Linked DNA regions of Skermanella sp. TT6. The protein of the gene in region 1 interacts with the protein of each later gene in a pairwise test. Links are inferred from orthologs where the notes say so. Each region holds a gene or a part of one and is shown on either strand. Other genes may lie near its edges. The genes, in order: murG and IGS68_RS10550.

Region 1 (8,530 bases):
ACATCCTGGCGCTCGCCGGCCGGAGGATCCAGGTCGGCGGCAATCTCGGCACGCCGGTCCTGAGCTTCGAGCCGCTGGGGGAGGACGGCATCTACGTGCTGGAGATGTCCTCGTACCAGCTGGAACTGGTGCCCTCCGTCGGGTTCAACGTGGCGATCCTGCTGAACGTCACGCCCGACCATCTGGACCGCCACGGCGGCATGGACGGCTATGTCGCCGCCAAGCGCCGCATCTTCCAGCACCCGAAGCGCTCGCACACAGCCATCGTCGGCGTGGACGACGCCCATTGCCGGGCCGTCTTCGAAGATCTGGAGCACACCGTCCCCTGCGCCGTGGTCCCCGTCTCGGCGGAGCGGCCGACCAAGGGGATCCATGTCCTGGACGGCAAGCTGTACGACGGCGGCGCCGAGCCGGTGATCGACCTCGCCGGGATCGCCGCCCTGCCCGGCCGGCACAACTGGCAGAACGCGGCGGCGGCCTTCGCGGCGGCCCGCGCCTGCGGCGTCCCGGTGGACACCATCCTGGAGGGCCTCCGCAGCTTTCCCGGACTGGCGCACCGCCAGCAGATGGTGGCGGACCGGAACGGCATCCGCTTCGTCAACGACAGCAAGGCGACCAACGCGGACGCGGCGGCCAAGGCGCTGGTCTGCTACGACCCGATCTACTGGATCATCGGCGGGCAGCCCAAGGAAGGCGGCCTGGACGGTCTGGAGCCTTTCATGCCGCGCATCCGCCACGCCTTCCTGATCGGGCAGGCGACGGAGCAATTCGCCGCGTGGCTCGACCGCCACGGTGTCGCCTATACCCGGTGCGGAACCCTGGAGGCTGCCGTGCCGGCCGCGGCGGCCATGGCGCGGGACGAGGCGCTCCCCGGCGCCACCGTGCTGCTGTCGCCGGCCTGCGCCTCCTGGGACCAGTTCAGGAGCTTCGAGCACCGCGGCGAGGTGTTCGCGGCCCTGGTCAATGATTTTCTGGTGAAGAAGGAAATCGCGGGATGACCGCTTTCGCCCGGACCGACCATTCCATATTCGGCAAATGGTGGTGGACGGTGGACCGCTGGACGCTGGCGGTGGTGGCGGTCCTGATGGGCCTCGGCATCGTGCTGGTCCAGGCGGCCAGCCCCGCCGTGGCCGAACGCATCGGGCTGGACAATTTCCACTTCGTCCAGCGGCACATCCTGATGCTGGTCCCGGCCTGCATGCTGATGGTCGGCGTCTCGCTGCTGAGCCCTCGCGGGATCCGGCGGACCGCGGTGATCGCCTTCATCTTCTTCACCATCCTGCTGGCGCTGACCATGGTCATCGGCTTCGAGATCAAGGGTGCGCGCCGCTGGATCCATGTCCCCGGCCTGTCGATCCAGCCGTCGGAGTTCGTCAAGCCGGCCTTCGCCGTGGTCGCCGCCTGGCTGTTCGCCCACGGCAAGACCAGCGACCGGTTCCCCGGCGCGATCATCTCCATCATGCTGTACCTGATGATCGTCGGGCTGTTGATGATGCAGCCGGACCTGGGCATGACCTTCGTCGTCTCGGTGGTGTGGTTCTGCCAGTTCTTCCTGGCGGGGCTGCCGATCGTCCTGGTCGCCATCCTGGGCGTGCTGGGCATCACCGGCCTGGTCGGCGCCTACATGCTGTTCCCACACGTGTCGAGCCGCATCGACCGCTTCCTCGACCCGGCGGCGGGCGACAACTACCAGGTGACCCGGTCGCTGGAGGCGTTCCAGAACGGCGGCGCCTTCGGTACCGGCCCCGGCCAGGGCAGCATCAAGATGATGCTGCCGGACGCCCATGCCGACTTCATCTTCGCGGTCGCCGGCGAGGAGCTGGGGCTGTTCTGGTGCCTCGTCCTGATCACGCTGTTCGCCTTCATCGTGATCCGCGGGTTCCTGCGGGTGATGCGCGACGACAACCTGTTCGTCGTCCTGGCGGTCACCGGGCTGCTGACCCAGTTCGGGCTCCAGGCCTGGATCAACATGGCGTCGAGCCTGCACATGATGCCGACCAAGGGCATGACCCTGCCCTTCATCAGCTACGGCGGCTCGTCGCTGCTGGCGCTGGGCTTCGGCATGGGCATGGTGCTGGCGCTGACCCGCAAGCGCTTCGGCGGAGGAGACGGGACATGACGCCCATCGAGACGCAAGCCCCCGTCGTCCTGGCCGCGGGCGGCACGGGCGGGCACATGTTCCCGGCGGAGGCGCTGGCCCGCGAGCTGCTGGCGCGCGGCAACCGGGTGGTGCTGGTCACCGACCGCCGCGGCAAGGCCTTCGGCGACGCCCTGCCGGAGGTCGAGGTCCACCGCATCCGCGCGTCGAGCTTCGGCAGCGGCGTGATGGGCAAGCTGCGCGGCGCCGTCGAGCTGGGCCTGGGCGCCCTCCAGGCGCGGCGCCTGATCGCGGCCCTGCGGCCTTCCGTCGTGGTGGGATTCGGCGGATACCCGTCGGTCCCGACGGTGCTGATGGCGCAGCGGGCCGGCGTGCCGACCGTGCTGCACGAACAGAACGCGGTGCTCGGCCGGGCCAACCGGATGCTGGCGTCGGGCGCCGCCCGGATCGCCACCAGCTTCGCAACCGTGTCGGCGGTCAAGCCGGCCGACCGGGCGAAGCTGGTGACGACCGGCAACCCGGTGCGCCCGGCCGTCACCGCCGTCCGCGACCTGCCCTATCCGACGCTGGAACCGGGCGGCGAGCTTCGGCTGCTGGTGGTCGGCGGCAGCCAGGGGGCCCGGATCTTCAGCGAGATCGTGCCGGAAGCGCTGGCGCTGCTGCCCGCCATGCTGCGGGAGCGCATCCGCCTCGCCCAGCAATGCCGGCCGGAGGACCTGGAAGCGGCGAAGGCCGCCTTCGCCAGGGCCGGGGTCGATGCCGAGCTGTCCAGCTTCTTCCGCGACGTGCCGGACCGGCTGGCGGCCTGCCACCTCGCCATCTGCCGCTCGGGCGCCTCGACCGTAGCCGAGCTGGCCGCGGCCGGCCGGCCGGCCGTGCTGGTGCCCTACCCGTTCGCCATGGACGACCACCAGACCGCCAACGCGCAGGCCGTGGCCGATGCCGGCGGCGCCTGGCTGATGCCCCAGCCGGCCTTCACGCCGAAGGCGCTGGCCGACCGGCTGGAAGCCCTGCTCGACCTGCCCGCCACCCTGGCCAAGGCGGCCGAGGCGGCCCGCGCGCGCGGCGCCGCGGACGCGGCCTCGCTCCTGGCCGACATCGTCATCGACATCGCCCCTGGCGCCGCCAAGGGCGCCGCGTCACCCCGAAGCGACCGGCCCAAGGCCGGCGCGGACCGTTACTCCACCGAGGCCGCCGAATAATGAGAGCCCTGCCCCTGTCCATCGGGACGATCCACTTCGTCGGTATCGGCGGGATCGGCATGAGCGGCATCGCCGAGGTGCTGCGGAACCTGGGTTATTCCGTCCGCGGGTCCGACATCGCCGACAGCGCCAACGTCAAGCGCCTGCGCGCCCTGGGCATCCCGGTCGAGATCGGCCATCGCGGCGAGAACCTGGCCGACGCCTCGGTCGTGGTGATCTCCTCCGCGGTCAAGAAGGACAATCCCGAGGTCGCCGCGGCCCGTACCGCCCTGATCCCGGTGGTCCGCCGGGCCGAGATGCTGGGCGAGCTGATGCGGCTGAAATGGTCGATCGCGATCGGCGGCACCCACGGCAAGACCACGACCACCAGCATGGTCGGCACCCTGCTGGAAGGCGCCGGGCTGGACCCGACCGTGATCAACGGCGGCATCATCAACGCCTACGGCACCAACACCCGCCTGGGCGCCGGCGACTGGATGGTGGTCGAGGCGGACGAGAGCGACGGCACCTTCACCAAGCTGCCGGCGCTGATCACCGTCGTGACCAACATCGACCCCGAGCACCTGGACCATTACGGGACCTTCGACGGGGTCCGCTCCGCCTTCGACAGCTTCGTGCAGAACATCCCCTTCTACGGCTTCGCGGCGCTGTGCATCGACCATCCCGAGGTCCAGGCGATGATCCCGCGCGTCGCCGACCGCCGGATCGTGACCTACGGCTTCAGCCCGCAGGCCGACGTGCGCGCGGTGGACGTGGTGACCGGGACCGACGGCGCCCGCTTCGACGTGGCGCTCAGCGACCGCGTCGCCGGGGAGCCGCGCGTGATCGAGGGCATCCACCTGCCGATGTTCGGGCTGCACAACGTGCAGAACAGCCTGGCGGCCATCGCGGTCGGCAACGAGATGGGCATCGACGGCGACAAGATCCGGTCCAGCTTCGCCCGCTTCTCCGGCGTCAAGCGGCGCTTCACCAAGACGGGGGAGAGCAACGGCGTCACCGTGATCGACGATTACGGCCACCACCCGGTGGAGATCGCCGCCGTGCTGAAGGCGGCGCGGACCGCCGGGACCGGCCGGACCATCGCGGTGGTCCAGCCGCACCGCTACAGCCGGCTGCACAGCCTGTTCGAGGATTTCTGCGCCTGTTTCAACGACGCCGACACTGTCCTGGTCGCCGACGTCTATGCCGCCGGCGAGCAGCCGATCGAGGGCGCCGACCGCGACGGCCTGGTAGAGGGGCTCCGGATGCGCGGCCACCGCCAGGTGCTGCCGCTGCCGTCGGCGGAAGCCCTTCCCTCCATGGTCCGCGACCTCGCCCAGCCCGGCGACTTCGTCGTCTGCCTGGGCGCCGGCAACATCACCGCCTGGGCCAACGCCCTGCCCGGCGAGCTGGACAAGCTCCACGGCACCGAGGGAGGCAAGAACCGATGACGGCGGCCGCTCCCATGCACCACCACGAGCCCCACCTGATCGACCGCCTGCCGGCGGTGCGCGGACGGGTGACCGCGAACGCGCCGCTGGCGAACGTCACCTGGTTCCGCGTCGGCGGTCCGGCGGAGGTGATGTTCAGGCCGGCCGACGCCGCCGACCTGGCCGGCTTCCTGGCGGGCTGCCCGGCCGACGTGCCGGTGACCGTGATCGGCGTCGCGTCGAACCTGCTGGTGCGCGACGGCGGCGTGCCCGGCGTCGTGGTCCGGCTGGGCCGCGCCTTCGCCGAGATAGCCGTGGACGGCGGGACGGCGGACGGCATGGAGATCCGCGCCGGCGCCGCCGCGCTGGACCTGAACGTCGCGGTGGCGGCGCGCGACGCCGGCATCGCCGGGCTGGAGTTCCTGTCGGGCATCCCCGGCACGATCGGCGGCGCGCTCCGCATGAACGGCGGCGCCTACGGCCGCGAACTGTCCGACGTGGTGGTCTCGGCCACCGCCCTGGACCGCCAGGGGCGGGAGCACGTTCTGGACCGAGGGGCGCTGGGCCTGACCTACCGGCACTGCGCGGTGCCGGAGGATTGGATCTTCACCGGCGCCACGCTGCGCGGGCATCCCGGCGATCCTGCCGGGATCGGCCACCGCATGCACGAGATCTCGTCGGCCCGGGCCGACAGCCAGCCGGTGCGCGCGCGGACCGGCGGCTCGACCTTCGCCAACCCGCCGGGCGAGAAGGCCTGGGCGCTGATCGACCGCGCCGGCTGCCGGGGCCTGATGATCGGCGGCGCGCAGGTGTCGGAGAAGCACTGCAACTTCCTGCTCAACCTGGGTTCCGCCACGGCGGACGACCTGGAGTCCCTGGGCGAGGAGGTCCGCCGCCGCGTCTACGAGACGTCGGGCATCGAGCTGCGCTGGGAAATCCGCCGCATCGGCGTTCCCGCGCCGGGCAAGACCATTCCGGGGAGCACGCCATGACCGCGAAGCCGCAGCATGTCGCCGTCCTGCTGGGCGGCTGGTCGGCCGAGCGGGAGGTGTCGCTGGTCAGCGGCGCCGCCGCGGCCAGGGCGCTGCGGGAGAGCGGCTACCGGGTCACCGAGATCGACGTGAGCCGCGACCTGGGCGCGCTGATGGCCGCCCTGACGCCGCGCCCCGACGTGGTGTTCAACGCGCTGCACGGCCGCGGCGGCGAGGACGGGACGATCCAGGGCGTGCTGGACATCCTGGGCCTGCGCTACACCCATTCCGGCATGACGGCCTCCGCGATCGCCATGGACAAGACGCTGACCAAGCGGTTGCTGGAGAGCGTCGGCGTCCGCTCGCCCAAGGGGATGGTGGCGACGCGGGAGCAGGTGCTGGCCGGCGACATCATGCCAGCCCCCTATGTGCTGAAGCCCAACAACGAGGGATCGAGCGTCGGCATCCGGATCGTCCGCCCGGGGGACAACCGCGACCTGGTGGACGCCGAGAGCTGGAACCACGGCGAGACGGTCCTGATCGAGCAATACATCCCCGGCCGCGACCTGACCGTCGCGGTGATGGGCGACCGTGCCCTGACCGTGACCGAGATCCGGCCCCATTCCGGCTTCTATGACTATTCGGCGAAGTATACCGACGGTCGGGCTACGCACCTCGTCCCGGCCCCCGCCCCGCAGGCCGTTCTGGACGAGGCCATGCGGATGGCCCTGCTCGCCCACCGGACTTTGGGCTGTGCCGGGGTGAGCCGCAGCGACTTCCGTTGGGACGATGCAATTAAGGATAGCGCCGGAGTTTATTTCCTAGAAATTAACACACAGCCCGGTATGACCCCCCTGTCCTTGGTTCCCGAACAGGCGGCACATCTGGGTATATCCTTTGCCGAACTGGTCGTCTGGATGGTGGAGAACGCCGCATGTCACGTGTGAACAAGCCGACCCTCTGCGCGCCACGCGACCTTCGCGCCCGCACGGCGGAGCGCGCGCGCAACGCCACCCAGAAGGCCACGGAGAAGGCGAACCGCCGCCGGTCCTGGCCGCGCTGGACCGAGAAGGCGATGCGCCTGGGCCTGATCGCGTTCCCGATCCTGCTGGCCGGCGGCGCCGGGGCCTGGGCCTATCAGACCGGGTGGTTCGGCACCATGGCCGACCGGACGACCGCCGCCCTGATCGACCTGACCGTCGATGCCGGGCTGGAGGTCCAGGAGGTGCTGGTCGAAGGCCGGGTCGAGACCGACCGGAACGCCGTGATGGCGGCGATCCAGGTCAAGCGCGGCGACCCGATCCTGCGGTTCGATCCGGAGGCGGCGCGCGCCGGCCTGGAACGGCTGCGCTGGGTCGCGACCGCCACGGTCGAACGCCGCCTGCCCGACACCGTGTTCGTCAAGCTGGACGAGCGCAGGCCGATGGCGCTGTGGCAGCGCGACGGGAAGCTGGCGCTGATCGACCGCGACGGCGAGGTGCTGACCGAGCGCGAATTGGGCCGCTACAACAACCTGCTCCAGATCATCGGCGCCGATGCGCCGAAACACGCGCCGGAACTGCTGGGGCACCTGGCGACCGTGCCCGCGCTGTTCGAGCGGGTCAATGCCGCCAGCCGCGTCGGCGGCCGGCGCTGGGACCTGCATCTGGCCAACGGCGTCGTGGTCCGCCTGCCGGAGAGCGACATCGGCGGCGCCCTGAAGCATCTGGCCGAGCAGGAGCTGAAGCAACCGGTGCTTGATCGCGACATAGTCGCCGTCGACCTCCGCCTGCCGGACCGGCTGGTGATCCAGACTTCGGCGACTGCGGCACAACGTCGCCGTGTGCCTGAGGAAAAGATCTAAAGCCGTATCCGACTAACCGAAATAGGTAATACATACCAAATGCAGTAAGGCAATCGCCGTTTGAAATACTGTATCTTGGGATGATAAAGTGATTACTGCGTTAGGCCGAGGCCTGAGGGGACTGCGAGCGAAGCGATGGCCTTCAACGGGAGCAAGAGAGTGAAGCGACCGGTGCGCGGCGGGGTAATCGCCGCGCTGGACGTCGGCACAACCAAGGTCTGCTGCTTCATCGCGCGGGTCGAGGATGGCGGCGCGTTGCGGATCATCGGGATCGGCCATCAGGTATCACGCGGCCTGAGGGCCGGCACCATCGTCGACATGGACGCGGCGGAACAGGCGATCGGCACGACCGTCCACGCCGCGGAGCAGATGGCGGGCGAGACGATCCGCGAGGTGCTGGTCAACATCTCCGGCGGCCAGCCGGTCTCGCAGACGACCAACGTCGAGATCCCGATCGGCGGGCACGAGGTCGGCGACGCCGACGTGCGCCGGGCCCTGGCCCAGGCTCGCCAGTTCCAGGGCAACGCCGACCAGGAGCTGATCCACTCCATCGCGGTCGGCTATTCGATGGACGGCAACCGCGGCATCCGCGACCCCCGCGGCATGTTCGGCGAGAAGCTGGGAGTCCAGCTCCACACCGTGACCGCGGGATCGAGCGCGGTCCGCAATCTCGCCACCTGCGTCGCCCGCTGCCACCTGGACATCGAGAGCTTCGTCGTCTCCCCCTTCGCCAGCGGCCTCGCGGCCCTGGTCGAGGACGAGATGGAGCTGGGCTGCACCCTGATCGACATGGGGGGCGGCACCACGACCATCTCGGTCTTCTTCGACGGCAAGTGCGTCTACACCGACTGCGTGCCGGTCGGCGGCAGCCACGTGACGAACGACATCGCGCGGGGCCTGACCACGCCCGTGGCCCACGCGGAGCGCATGAAGACCCTGTACGGCAGCGCCATCGCCAACGTCGCCGACGAGCGCGAGATCATCGACGTGCCCCAGGTCGGCGAGGA
Region 2 (8,389 bases), 760 kb from region 1 along the record:
CGGTGGTCGTGACGCTGTGGAGCCCCCACTGGGTCTTCGCGAAATACGACCTCAAGTATCTTCAGGATCCCCGCAACGCCTACGGTGCGACCGACGACATCCACTTCATGTCGCGGAAAGGCTTCGCCGAGGACTTCCCCGAAGTCCTCGGCTGGCTGAACGCCTGGAGCATGGACGACGACAGCCTGGGGACCCTGATGGCGGAGGTGAGCGAGGCCGAATCGCCCGAGGAGGGGGTCAGGACATGGATCGCCGCCAACCGGTCCCTGGTGGACGGCTGGCTGGATTCGCGGCAGTCCGCGCAGAACTGACCCCGGGCCGGAGAGGCGGAGATGCAGCATACATTCGATGAAATTCCGGTGATCGATACCTCTCCCCTGTTCCAAGGCGGAGACGGGGCCGGAAAGCCTGGCCGCGACGGCGTGGATCGCGCGATCGGCGGAGCCTGCGAGGAGATCGGCTTCTTCGTGATATCGGGGGCGGCGCTTCGGGAGTTCGCGCCGCCCGGGCGGCTCGCCAGCCTTTTCCGCTTCTTCGACCTGCCGGAAGAGCGGAAACGGCCGCTGGCGCGGCGGCGCTTCGTCCCGGCCAACACCAACAGCTACCGGGGCTACTTCCCCACCGTCGACGGCGACCTGTCGTTCAAGGAGGGGATCGACGTCGGGCCGGAGTTCGTTCACGGCGATCCGCGCTATCCCCTGGAACATCCGCTGATCGAACGCAACGTCTGGCCGGACGAGGCGGACCTGCCCGGCTGGCGGGCCGAGATCGGCGCTCACTACGCGGCCATGACGGACCTGGGCAGGATCCTGATGCGTTCCATGGCCCGCTACCTGGGCCTGGAGGAGGGGTGGTTCGATCCGCACTTCGAAGCGACCAACTCGACCCTGCGCCTGCTGCATTACCCGCCGCGGACCGACGCGTCCCTGGTGGGCGTGGCCGACGGACATGTCGTCCATGACGGCGTCCGGCGGCCCGTCATGGCGGAGAACCACGTGGACTCCGGCCTGCTGACGCTGCTCTATCAGGACGACACCGGCGGGCTCCAGGTCCGCAACGGCGCCGGCCGGTGGATCGACGTTCCGCCGCTGGCGGACTCGTTCGTGGTGAACCTCGGCGGGGCGCTCCAGCACTGGACAGACCGGCGCTTCGTCGCGACCGCGCATCGCGTGCTGGGCGACGGGCGCGAGCGCTTCTCCGCGCCGTTCTTCTTCGAACCCGCGGTCGATGCGGTGATGCATCCGATCCCGTCGGCGGAAAGACCGCCCCATCTCGAACCGATCCGCTACGGCGAGCACCTTATCCGCGCGATGCAGTCCTTCGTCGAGACCCGGGGCGTGGCGACCAAGTCCTGACGGCCACCCAACGCCCGGCCTTCCTCAGCTACATTTCGAATAGCCGCAGTTCGGGCATTGGTCGCACCCTTCCTGGCGGACTAGTCCGGGCTGGCCGCATTGCGGGCACTGGCGCTGGTGGCCGCCCGGCGCGCCGACCGCCCGGCGCACGGGTTCCGCCGTCCCGCCGCCCTCGCCGTGTTCGGGCAGGAAGCCGATCCCGATCATGTGCCGCTCGATCACCTCGCCGATGGCGGCCAGCAGCGAGGGAACGTAGCGGCCGTTCATCCATTGGCCGCCGCGCGGGTCGAACACCGCCTTCAGCTCCTCCACCACGAAGGCGATGTCGCCGCCGCGCCGGAACACCGCGCTGATCATGCGCGTCAGCGCCACGGTCCAGGCATAATGCTCCATGTTCTTGGAGTTTATGAAGACTTCGAACGGCCTCCGCCGCCCGTCCTGGATGATGTCGTTCAGGGTGATGTAGAGGGCGTGGTCGCTCTCCGGCCAGCGGACCTTGTAGGTTTGCCCGGGAAGCACGTCCGGCCGGTCGAGCGGCTGGGTCATGTAGACCACGGCGCCCGCATCCTGCACCGTTGCCGGAGTGGATGGCGCGGCAGGCGGAGTCTTGGCTTTCTCCTCCGCCTTCTTCACCGAGAGCACCGAACCGGTCACCTCGTTGGGGCGGTATGTCGTGCAGCCCTTGCAGCCAAGCTCGAAGGCGTGGACATAGACATCCTTGAACGACTCGAACGACAGGTCCTCGGGGCAGTTGATCGTCTTGGAAATGCTGCTGTCGACGTATTTCTGGGCGACCGCCTGCATCACCACATGGTCGGCCGGGCTGAGCGCCTGCACGTCGACGAAGTAGTCGGGCAGGGGAGCCTGCTCCCCGAACATCTGCCGGAACAGCCGGAAGGCATGGTCGGAGACCTCCTCCTGACGGCGCGAGCCGTCGGGCATCAGCACGTTCCGGTCGTAGCTGTAGGCGAAGACGGGCTCGATCCCGGACGAGATGTTGTCGGCGAACAGCGAGATCGTGCCGGTCGGCGCGATCGACGTCAGTAGCGCGTTGCGCAGGCCATACGCCGCTATGGCGTCGCGTACGTCCGTGTCGAGCGTCAGCGCATTGGCGCCCGCCAGGAACTTCTCCGCGTCGAACAGCGGAAAGCTGCCCTTCTCGGCGGCAAGCCGGGTCGAGGCCAGATAGGCGTGCCGGCGCAGGGCCGCCAGCCACTGCTCCGTCAGGGCGACCGCCTGCTCGCTGCCGTAGCGCGCCCGGCACAGGATCAGGGCATCGGCCAATCCCGTGACACCCAGCCCGATCCGCCGCTTCGCCTTCGCCTCCGCCAATTGCTCGGGCAGCGGGAAGCGGGAGGCATCGACCACGTTGTCCATCATGCGGACGGCCAAGGGCACCAATTCCGCCAGACGGTCCATATCCAGGTGCGCCTGCTCGGTGAATGGCTTCCGGACAAGCGCCGCGAGGTTGATCGATCCCAGCAGACAGGCGCCATAGGGCGGCAGCGGCTGCTCCCCGCATGGATTGGTTGCAGAGATATCCTCAACGTACCACAGATTATTGTGTTGGTTGATCCGGTCGATGAAGATGACGCCCGGTTCGGCATAGGCGTATGTCGCCCGCATGATGCGGTCCCACAGGTCGCGGGCCTGCAGGGTCTTGAAGACGGTGCCGTTGAAGGTGAGCGGCCAAGCGTCGTCCTGGCGGACCGCCGTCATGAAGGCGTCGGTCACCAGGACCGACAGGTTGAACATCCGCAGGCGCCCGGCTTCGCGCTTCGCCTCGACGAAGGCTTCGATATCCGGGTGGTCGCATCGCAGGGTCGCCATCATGGCGCCGCGCCGGTGTCCGGCGCTCATGATCGTGCGGCACATGGCGTCCCACACGTCCATGAAGGACAGCGGGCCGGAGGCGTCGGCCCCCACGCCCAGCACCGCGGCGCCCTTGGGGCGGAGCGTCGAGAAGTCGTAGCCGATGCCGCCGCCCTGCTGCATGGTCAGCGCCGCTTCCCGCAGGTGGGCGAAGATGCCGCCCATGTCGTCCGGAATCCGTCCCATGACGAAGCAATTGAACAGGGTGACGTTGCGTCCGGTACCGGCGCCCGCGAGGATCCGGCCGGCGGGCAGGAACTGGTAGTCGGCCAGCGCTTCGGCGAATCGGGGGACCCACGCTGCGGGATCTCTTTCGGGCTCGGCCAGGGCCTTGGCCACGCGCGTCCAAGTGTCGCTGACCGTTTTGTCCACAGGCTGCCCGTCAAGCAGCTTCAACCGGTATTTCATATCCCAGATCTGCTGGGATATGGCTGCCACCGAGGTCATGCTGGTCTCCGTCCGCCACCGCTCCTGGCTGCGATGAAAACGTCAAACTTATTGTTCAACAAGGATTTTCGTGGAGTTCTTCAGGCCTATCCGGAAAATTGGTGTCTTTGTCCGCCCGGGTCAAGCCGATTTTGTTCCCGATATGTTCTTAAGGCGGTCGTAAACCGGACAGATCGGCCGGTATTGCACGCGAGCCGCATCCGGTGCAACGCCGACGCGCACATCCACAGAGTTTTCCACAGGCTGAAAAAGTCAGGGCATTGCTGCCGGCGCTCCTTGGGGCACCTGCTTGGCCGGCTTCTGCGTGGGAGGGCCGCCCGCTTCCACCACCAGTCGATCGGTCGCCGCCTCCAGCCTGGTTTCCAGTTCCGCCAGCGCCGCGTCCCGTCCGAGGCCCGGCTCGATCGGCGGAAGGAACTCCACCAGAATTTTCCCGCTCCGTTTCCGGAAACTGCGCCGGCCCCAGTAGACGCCGGAATTCAGCGCCATGGGCACGATCGGCAGGTCCAGTTCCTTGTAGAGCACTCCTACCCCCACCCGGTAGGGGAGGTAACGTCCGATGGCCGTCCTGGTTCCCTGGGGAAAAATGACGATCGGCCTTCCTTCGGACTTAACCCGGGCGGCTCCCTCGACCATCGATGCGATGGCCCTGCCGCGGGCACTCCGGTCGACCGCGATCATCCGGGCCTTGGCGGCGTACCAGCCCCAGATCGGGAGGAACAGCAGCTCGCGCTTCAGGATGATCGCCGGGTCGTCGATCAGCAGGTGGAGCTTCATGGTCTCCCAGGCGGACTGGTGCTTGGCCGCCAGGATGTAGGAGCCGTTCCGCGGGACGTTCTCCAGCCCGCGCACCTCGTAGTCCAGCCCCAGGATCGCGCGCTCCAGGAAATAGACGGTCCGCAGGTACCACTCCACCACATGCACCATCTGCCGGCGCGGCAGCAGCAGCATCCACAGCAGGCCGAAGCAGCACACCGTCGTCCAGGTGAAGAACGCGATATTGAACAGGAGCGAACGGGCGACGGTCATGGGCGTCTTGGACAAGGCCTTCTGAATGGAGGTATCTCGCACGGTCGGATGCGCCGGTCGCCCGGCGCGGCGTCCCTTCTAGCGCGCCCGGGCGCCGGACGCCAGTCCGGCTTGGCGGACGGAGGGTCGCGCCCTGGTCAGTTCGTGGATCAGGATCGCCGCGGTGGCCGCGACGTTGAGCGACTGGACCCGGCCCGATCCCGCCAGGGTCACGACTCCCTCGCAGGCGTCCAGGATTTCGCGCCCCAGTCCGTCCTCCTCGTTGCCGAGCACGATGGCCGTCGGCCGGCGGTCGGCGGGCTGGTCCAGCGGCTCCCCGCGTCCCAGCGCGGTTCCCAGCACCCGGTAGCTGGACGCCAGCTGCTTCAGCACCCGCGCGAAGCCGGTCGCGCGGTAGAGCCTGACATGCTCCATCCCGCCCTCGGCGACCCGGTAGCTCGCTTCGGACGGGCCGGCCTGCGCGGGATGGTCGGATATGACGATCCGCTCCAGCCCGAAGAAGGCCGCAGTCCGCACGATGGCGCCCAGGTTGTGCGGGTTGCCGATGCCGTCCAGCAGCAGCAGCGGCTTGCCTTCCGCCGCCCAGCGGGACGCTTCGGCCGGATCGAACGCCGGGAGGGGACGGGGCCGGGTCACCGCCACGACGCCGCCGTGCAGGACCGTTCCCGCGACCCGCGCCAGCTCGTCGGTATCGACCTGCCGGTAGGGCTTGCGCGCCTTCGCCAGGTCGCGGCAGAAGGCGGCGACCGCCCCGGCGTTCCGCTCGTCGAAGAACAGGCGCTCGACCAGCCGGCCGTTGCGCTCGAACAGCGCGGAGACCGCCGGAAGGCCGGTGATCCGAAGCAGCTTCTCCTGCGGCGGTTCGGGCCTTTCCGGGCGGTCCATCAGCTCGGGAGCGGCCCTGCCGGGAGGCCGGCGGCCCGCCGCCTTGAACCGGGGGGCGCCCTTGCCGGGCTGGGGACGGGGGCGGGGTGGTTTGGGCATGGTTCGGATCATTCCTGCCGGGGCTCGGCATCAGGACGACAGCGTATAGCGCGCCAGGGCGAACAGGTACTTGTTGTACTCGTTGACGATCAGCGCCAGCGTTCCGGGCCAGCGCCACCAGTCCGCCAGCTTGACCGCGTCGGGAGCGACGGGATGCGGTACCACGTCCACCTGGGGCATCGCCATGCCGAACTCCAGCAGGCTGCGCCGCATATGGTAGTTCGATGTCACGAGGCGCAGCGATTCGTAACTCCGGCTCCGCATCCAGGCCGCCGTCTCCGCGGCGTTGCCGACCGTGTCGCCGGCTTCGTAGCCCAGCACGATGCAGCATTCCAGGGTGCTCGGCTCCAGCCTGGCCGCCCGCAGCATGTCACGAAGGTCGACGCCCTGATGGACGCCGGACACGAACAGGGTCCGACCCAGGCCGCGGGAGAGGAGCTGGACCCCCGTGCTGATCCGCTCGCTGCCGCCGGTCAGGACGACGATGGCGTCGGTCGCGCGGTCGGCCCAGCCGTCCTCCCTCGGGATGGTCTGGGCGAACCAGACCAGCCCGCCGAGCCAGCAGACCAGGGCCAGACCCAGCAGCGCGGCCGGCGGCAGCAGCACGCGCGCGACGCGCTGCGCCAGGATCACGGCATCCGCGCCAGGGCGCGCATGACGGTGATCCGGGCGGTCACCGCCGCCAGGACGGCCGCGATCGCCGGGACGGCGGCCAGGGACACCAGCTGAAGCTGGTTCAGCGCCATGTCGGGCATCAGGCCGGCCGCATACTCCCCTCCGGCCCGCTTCAGGGCGATCAGGGTCGCCGCCGCCAGCACCGTCCCGATGATCCCGCCGCGGATCGCAAGTCCCAGCACATGGCTCTGGAACTGGCGGGCGACGTAGCGGTCGGGCGCTCCCATGACATGCAGCAGCTCGACCACCTGCCCGTGGATCGCGAGGCCGGCGCGGGAGACGAAGATCACCGTCGCGACCGCGGCCCCGCCGACCAGCGCGAGTATTCCCAGCGCCACCGCCTCGACCGCCCGGGCGATCGCGAGCAGATCCTTCAGCCAAGCCGCGTGGTCGTCCAGCTCGGCTCCGGGCACCGCTGCCCTGAGCCGCTGGGCAAGGCCGTTCATGTCGATCCTGCCGCCGGCCAGGGCCACGTCGATCATGGCCGGCACGGGCAGGTCGGCGTTCAGCGCGCCGGTGCCCAGCCACGGCTCCAGCAGGCCCTGCAGATCCTGGCGGGGCAGGGGATCGGCCCTGGCGATTCCCGGCGTGGCGCGAAGCACGCCCAGCGCGGACTGGACGCGCTGGTCCAGCGCCGGCGTTCCCTCGGGCAGCGGCGGCACCTGGACGGTCAGGGTTCCGGCAAGGCCGCGGTCCCAGCGCCGCGCCATGTCGGACAGCACCATGGACCCGGCCATCGCGAGGATCGCCAGATAGACCATCAGGGCGATGATCCAGGGCAGGAACCGTCCCGTCACGTCGCGTTGAAGCGGCAGATCGTAGTGGGTGCGGAACATCAGGCGATCCGGGTTGCGCCGCCGCCCCGCGGCAGGTGCTGGAGCATGCCCTTGTCGAGCACCATGCGGGCGTAGCCGAACCGTTCTATCATCATTTCGTTATGGGTCGCGATCACGATGGTCGTGCCGAGCTTGTTCAGTTCCTCGAACAGGTGGAGCAGGCGCATGCCGATCCTGTCGTCCACGTTGCCGGTCGGCTCGTCGGCGAGCAGGAGGCTGGGCCGCGTGATGACCGCCCGCGCGATGGCGACTCGCTGCTGCTGGCCGCCCGACAGCGTCGCCGGCTTGTCGTTCAGGTGGTCGCCCAGGCCGACCCAGCTCAGAAGCTCCGCCACATGCTCGCGCACCTGCGACTCACGCGCTCCGGCGACCCGCAGCGGCAATGCCACGTTGTCCAGCGCCGAGAGATGGTCGAGCAGGCGAAAATTCTGGAAAACCACTCCGATGCGGCGGCGCAGCGGCGGCAGCTCGCCCCGCTTCAGCGACGCGATGTCGTGGCCGAACATGGTGATCAGCCCGCGCGACGGCCGGTGCGCCAGATACATCAGGCGCAGCAGCGAGGACTTGCCGGCGCCGCTGGCGCCGGTCAGGAAATGGAACGTCCCGGGTTCCAACGTGAAGCTGACGTCCCGCAGCACCTCCGGCCCATTGCCGTAGCGCATACCGACATTCTCGAAACGAATCAAATCCTTCCACCTTCGCAACCCTGGACGGCGGGCAGCATCGCACGGCGCGCCCGAAGGCGTCTATACCAGCGGCGCTTCGGCATATGAAGCAAGCCCCCGACTTGCTTAATACCTCCTTAGTTTCTATAAGACATCCTGCGATTCCACGATTTCTTCATAGCTTTTATGATTCTCACCTGCCCGGCCTGTTCTACCCGCTATCTGGTCGACCCCGCCACCCTGGGCAGGGACGGGCGCATGGTGCGTTGCGCCAAGTGCGGCCACAGCTGGATGCAGCGCCCGCCGGTGGACATGCCCAAGCCCGTCGATCTGGCACCCCCGCCGGAGGAGATCGAGGTCAAGCCGATCCCGCCCGGATCCAACCTGCCGGCGATCCGCAAGCCTGTGCCGCCGAAGCCCAAGTCGAAAGCTCCGCTGATCGTCTCCGCGGCGGCGGCGGTCGTGCTGCTTCTGGCCGGCGGGCTGTTCATGCGGCAGGAGATCGCCGAGATCTGGCCCCCCTCGG

Evidence for each region.
Region 2: the proteins of murG (region 1) and IGS68_RS10550 interact in binary tests that used the Escherichia coli proteins (3 or more experiments, as listed by UniProt). The link is inferred for Skermanella sp. TT6 from one-to-one orthologs.

The regions. Positions count from the first base shown.
Region 1 is NZ_CP067420.1:1,469,324-1,477,853, reverse strand. Bases 1,209-4,207 are described here. They hold murG (undecaprenyldiphospho-muramoylpentapeptide beta-N-acetylglucosaminyltransferase), read left to right. Parts: upstream 1,209-2,115; coding sequence 2,116-3,300; downstream 3,301-4,207. Other genes in these bases: ftsW (putative lipid II flippase FtsW), read left to right, coding at 1,209-2,119. Also shown: murD (UDP-N-acetylmuramoyl-L-alanine--D-glutamate ligase), read left to right, coding at 1-998; more of ftsW, read left to right, coding at 995-1,208; murB (UDP-N-acetylmuramate dehydrogenase), read left to right, coding at 4,727-5,701; IGS68_RS06840 (D-alanine--D-alanine ligase), read left to right, coding at 5,698-6,627; IGS68_RS06835 (cell division protein FtsQ/DivIB), read left to right, coding at 6,615-7,523; cell division protein FtsA, read left to right, coding at 7,659-8,530. UniProt on the Escherichia coli protein: Cell wall formation. Catalyzes the transfer of a GlcNAc subunit on undecaprenyl-pyrophosphoryl-MurNAc-pentapeptide (lipid intermediate I) to form undecaprenyl-pyrophosphoryl-MurNAc-(pentapeptide)GlcNAc (lipid intermediate II).
Region 2 is NZ_CP067420.1:2,230,349-2,238,737, forward strand. The notes cover bases 3,735-6,592. They hold IGS68_RS10550 (TrmH family RNA methyltransferase), read right to left. Parts: upstream 5,688-6,592; coding sequence 4,782-5,687; downstream 3,735-4,781. Other genes in these bases: IGS68_RS10545 (lysophospholipid acyltransferase family protein), read right to left, coding at 3,927-4,718; IGS68_RS10555 (YdcF family protein), read right to left, coding at 5,718-6,320; IGS68_RS10560 (cell division protein FtsX), read right to left, coding at 6,317-6,592. Outside these bases: IGS68_RS10530 (glycine betaine ABC transporter substrate-binding protein), read left to right, coding at 1-311; IGS68_RS10535 (isopenicillin N synthase family dioxygenase), read left to right, coding at 333-1,355; IGS68_RS10540 (adenosylcobalamin-dependent ribonucleoside-diphosphate reductase), read right to left, coding at 1,380-3,674; more of IGS68_RS10560, read right to left, coding at 6,593-7,198; cell division ATP-binding protein FtsE, read right to left, coding at 7,198-7,860; IGS68_RS10570 (MJ0042-type zinc finger domain-containing protein), read left to right, coding at 8,050-8,389.